Regions from separate parts of the Streptomyces sp. NPDC005262 genome, predicted to be linked through region 1. Evidence: riboswitches for the same ligand, from Rfam matches in the RefSeq annotation. Region 1 holds a riboswitch; the other holds the start of a gene.
The links. Region 1 has a riboswitch for cyclic di-AMP ahead of ACFYP5_RS13085 (peptidoglycan DD-metalloendopeptidase family protein). Riboswitches for the same ligand answer to the same signal wherever they lie in the genome.
Positions count from the first base shown of each region.

Region 2: linked by a shared signal. The riboswitch ahead of ACFYP5_RS31365 (transglycosylase SLT domain-containing protein) and the one ahead of ACFYP5_RS13085 (peptidoglycan DD-metalloendopeptidase family protein) in region 1 are both predicted to bind cyclic di-AMP.

Region 1 covers NZ_JBIAKK010000003.1:688,331-690,527, reverse strand. Annotated here, with positions in the region: gene ACFYP5_RS13090 (alpha-galactosidase) at 1-876, shown strand, start outside; cyclic di-AMP (ydaO/yuaA leader) riboswitch at 1,169-1,329, shown strand; gene ACFYP5_RS13085 (peptidoglycan DD-metalloendopeptidase family protein) at 1,333-2,190, shown strand.
Region 2 covers NZ_JBIAKK010000017.1:81,669-83,865, reverse strand. Annotated here, with positions in the region: gene ACFYP5_RS31370 (GMC oxidoreductase) at 1-88, opposite strand, end outside; gene ACFYP5_RS31365 (transglycosylase SLT domain-containing protein) at 375-1,142, opposite strand; cyclic di-AMP (ydaO/yuaA leader) riboswitch at 1,147-1,332, opposite strand.

The DNA.
Region 1 (2,197 bases):
CACTTTCCCGGGCGGACCCGTACGGAGTTCCGTAATCAGCTGGTGCTCAATCTGGCCCGGACCGATGTGCAGAACTATCTGTGGGAGCAGCTCGACTCCCTGCTTTCCGCCGCCCCGATCGACTATGTGAAATGGGACTTCAACCGCTGCTTCACCGATGCGGGCTGGCCGGGCGAGGAGTATCCGCAGAAGCTCTGGATCGAGCATGTGGACGCGCTGTACGCGCTGATCGACCGGCTGCGGGCGGCTCACCCCGGTGTCGCCTTCGAGTCCTGCTCGGGCGGCGGCGGCAGGATCGATCTGGGCATCCTCGCCCGTACCGACCAGGTGTGGACCTCCGACAACACCGACCCGCTGGACCGGCTCGCCATCCAGGAGGGCTTCGGACAGATCCATCCGGCGCGGGTGATGGCCGCCTGGGTCACCGACAGCCCGAATGTCCAGCTCAACAGCAGGGTGAGCTCGCTGCGCTTCCGCTTCGTGAGCGCGATGGCCGGGGTGCTCGGGGTCGGCGGAGATCTCACCGAGTGGAGCGACGAGGAGCTGACCGAGGCCCGGGGCTGGGTGGACCTCTACAAGGAGATCCGCCCGGTGGTGCAGCACGGCGCGCTGTACCGGCTGCGTGCGCCGCGCGGTGGGCTCAGCGCCGTGCAGTACACGCATGGTGACGAGACGGTGGTGCTCATGTGGCTGGAGGCGCAGAGGTACGGGGAGTTGCCGCCGGTCCTGCGGCTGCGCGGGCTCGACCCCACGGCGACCTACACCTGCTCGGACACCGGGGCCGTCCACCACGGTTCCGTGCTGCTGCATCAGGGACTGCACACCGACCTGCGGGGGGATCTGGACGCGAAGGTGCTGAGGCTCCGTCGCGAATGATGTTCATGACATGTCCGTATTGGGGTATTTAGTCGAACATGCCCTGCTTTATGCGGGAGATGGGGGTCATCTCGTGAGCGGGATCATATCGGTGACGGTGTGTGCTGGTGCGGCGGGAGGCTAATCCGTACACGGCGCGGAAATCCAAGATCCTTAATCCACGGAGTGTGACCGGAATTCCGCGCTGATTTCCCGGCGCGGATTCCGGCACGCAACCGATGGCTTGTTCTGCTCGTCCTCATTCGTTTACGGTCACCGTCAATCCGGACGGACCGCCTAATCCTGCCGCCGACCGGAATTCGCACCCACTCATCGTGTGGCAGGAGCGGGGGAACCAGGTAAGCCGCCGACCGGAGAAATCCGGCCGGCTCGGGGTGAAGTCGCACTTCATGCGACCGGGCATCTCCAGTCCGAACCCGACAGCTCACCTCGTAGGCGCCGGAGAGGAAATTCTTCATGCCCATATCGGGTAAGCACCGTCGTCCGAAGTCCAGCACCATCGCTCGTGGCGTTGCCGCCGCCGGCGCCGGCGGGGCCGTCATCGCCCTCCCGCTGCTCGGTGCCACCGGTGCCCACGCCGCGGAGCAGGCCGCTCCCGTCGCGCACTCCGCCGCCGCAACGCACGCCGCCCCCGCCGCCCCGGTCGCGAAGCAGGCCGAGACCCGGACGTACTCCGTCGTCGCCGGCGACTACCTGTCGAAGATCGCCACCGACAACAAGGTCGAGGGTGGCTGGGAGAAGCTGTACCAGGACAACCGCGAGGTCATCGGCGGCAACCCGAGCCTGATCCTCCCGGGCATGAAGCTGACCCTCGGCGGCCCCGCCGCGGCCACCGGCACCACGCCGGCCGCCCCGGCCCCGTCGAAGGCTCCGGTGGCCACCAAGCCCGCGCCCGCCCAGAGCAGCAGCTCCGGCTACGTCGCCCCGGTCCCGGGCAAGCACACCACCAACTACCGTGCCTCCGGTGCCAACTGGTCCAGCGGCAGCCACACCGGCATCGACTTCCCGGTCTCCACCGGCACCAGCGTGAAGGTGATCACCTCCGGCACCGTCGTCACCGCCGGCTGGGGCGGGGCGTACGGCAACGAGGTCGTCGTCAAGCACGCCGACGGCCACTACTCGCAGTACGGCCACCTGTCCGCGCTCTCCGTCTCGGTGGGCCAGACCGTCTCCACCGGCCAGCAGGTCGGCCTCTCCGGTGCCACCGGCAACGTCACCGGCCCGCACCTCCACTTCGAGGTCCGCACCGGTCCGGCATACGGCTCGGACATCGACCCGGTCGCCTTCCTGGCTTCGCACGGAATCTCCGTCTGATCGGATC
Region 2 (2,197 bases), on a different contig from region 1:
CGGTACCTAAAATAGAACCGGTTCCTGTGATGAATCTTCGACGAGAAATGCCCTCGTGGCCTGCATCATGCATGGTAGAGTCACTCATGTGACACGCCTCACTCTCGACAGAGTGAAACTGGTTCTACTGCCGTTCGCGCGTCAAGTCACTACATACCCGTGGGTAACTTGTGCCGCTCGGGGCGCGCCCGGATACACCACGCCCTGCGCCGGCTGCGGACGACGGAACACCATGCCGGACACCGGCAACGACGCCGGGGTTTCGGTCGCGACCGGACCATGCCCCTGATCGGGCAGAGACGGGAACGGGTGGCGAGGCCCCCTCGGACCCTCGCCACCCGTCAATCCGGAACCGGCATCAACACAACTGCGTGTCAGTACGCCCCGAACACGTTGTCGATCGAACCGTACTTGGCCGCGGCGTAGTTGCACGCAGCCGTGATGTTGGCGACCGGGTCGTAGATGTCCATCGACGTGCCGGACACGTGGTAGGCCTTGAACGTGGGGTCGATGACCTGCAGGAGCCCCTTGGACGGCGTGCCCTTGGCGGCGTTCGAGTCCCAGTTGTTGATGGCCTTGGGGTTGCCCGAGGACTCGCGGATGATGTTGCGGTGGATGCCGTCGTAGCTGCCGGGGATGCCGTGCTGCGCCATGACAGCCAGCGACTCCTTGATCCAGCCATCGAGGTCGTTCGTGTAGGTCACGGGCTTCGTGGTGGCAGGAGCGGCACTGCTCGCGGCCGGCTTGGGGTCGGCGGCCGGGGCCTCGGCCTTGGCACCGATGGTCAGCTTCATGCCCGGGTGGATCAGGGCAGGGTTGGCTCCGATGACCTCGCGGTTGTCCTGGTACAGCTGCTGCCAGCCGCCCGTCACGGACTGCCCAGCGGCGATCTTGTAAAGGGTGTCACCGGCTATCACGGAATAGACGGTGGGCGCGGCCTTCGCGGCGGCAATTCCCTTTGCCGGGGCCGCAGCGGGCGCCACATTCTTCGTGACGGCGGCGACGGACTGCGCCGGCGCCGCGAAGGCGGTGGTCGCACCGATCACGGGGAGTGCGAGAGCGGCTCCGCCCGCGCTCACGGCGATGAAACCGCGAGTCAGCGAACTGGACTTACGACGACGGTGGTTACCCGTTGCGGGCATGGTGCATTCCTCTCCGTCGCCTACGAGGTGAGCTGTCGGGTTCAGGCTGGAGTTGCCTGGCCGTATGGGAATACGACTTCACCCCTAGCCGTTCCGGATACCGGATCGGCTGCTTACCTGGGTCCCCCGCTCCTGCCGTACGTGAGTGGTCGGATTCCCGGACGGCGGCAGGATTCGGCGTTCCATCCGGATTGACGGTGACCGTAAGCGAGAAACTCCGGCCGGAACAAGCCCCCACTTTTCGATCACAATTCATTTACAAGATCGAGTCGGGGGATTATTCGCAGTTCACCCTCGCCCGCGAAGCCAAATCTCTTGGCGCAGAAGGGAACCGGGCAGTACGCCGCCGCGTCCGCGGGCCCGGAAAGTGACTCTCACCACTTGGTCCGAAATGACCGATTTCCCCAGCAGGCAAGGTCTCGACCTGTGCAGGTCATTCATTCATCAGCAAAGAGAGCAATTCATCTCGATTGCCGAAATTCAGACATTCAAGACATTGGTGTGCTGCTGAGGGGTCTTCGACAGGTCGGGGCGGCGGGTGCCCCCTCCACGGGCGGCGGCAGCGTGTCACGCGTCTCGACCGGATGCGGCACACGAGGGGTCGCCCACCGGCCCGGTCCCGCAGGTTCACGCGAAGGACGCCCCCCACGGCGCGGGGGGTGCCGTACGCCATCGGAATGGCCGTCATGGTGCGCAAACGCCCCGACCACCCACCGGGGCCGTCCGGCAGCACAAGCCACGCGATGACGGCGGAGAGCCCGGGTGCTGATCACCGTGCCGCTGTCGCCGCGCAGCGTCGCCCGGCCACCGGCTCGCTGGATACCAGCCGTCCGGACGTGGCGCACCGTGATCGCCATCGCTCGGTCAGCTGTCGAAGGCTGCCGGATCGATCTTCTTCAGCTTCTCGGCAAGGCGGGCGGGATTCGCAAGATCTCTCTTCGTGCTCTTCGGACGAGTACCCCTCGGGCCCCTCCGGTTCGCAGAGGAAGCAGGAATCGGTCACACGGCAGGCCGCAGCAATACAGGAAGATCTTGGCCCGGCATTGCGGGACAGC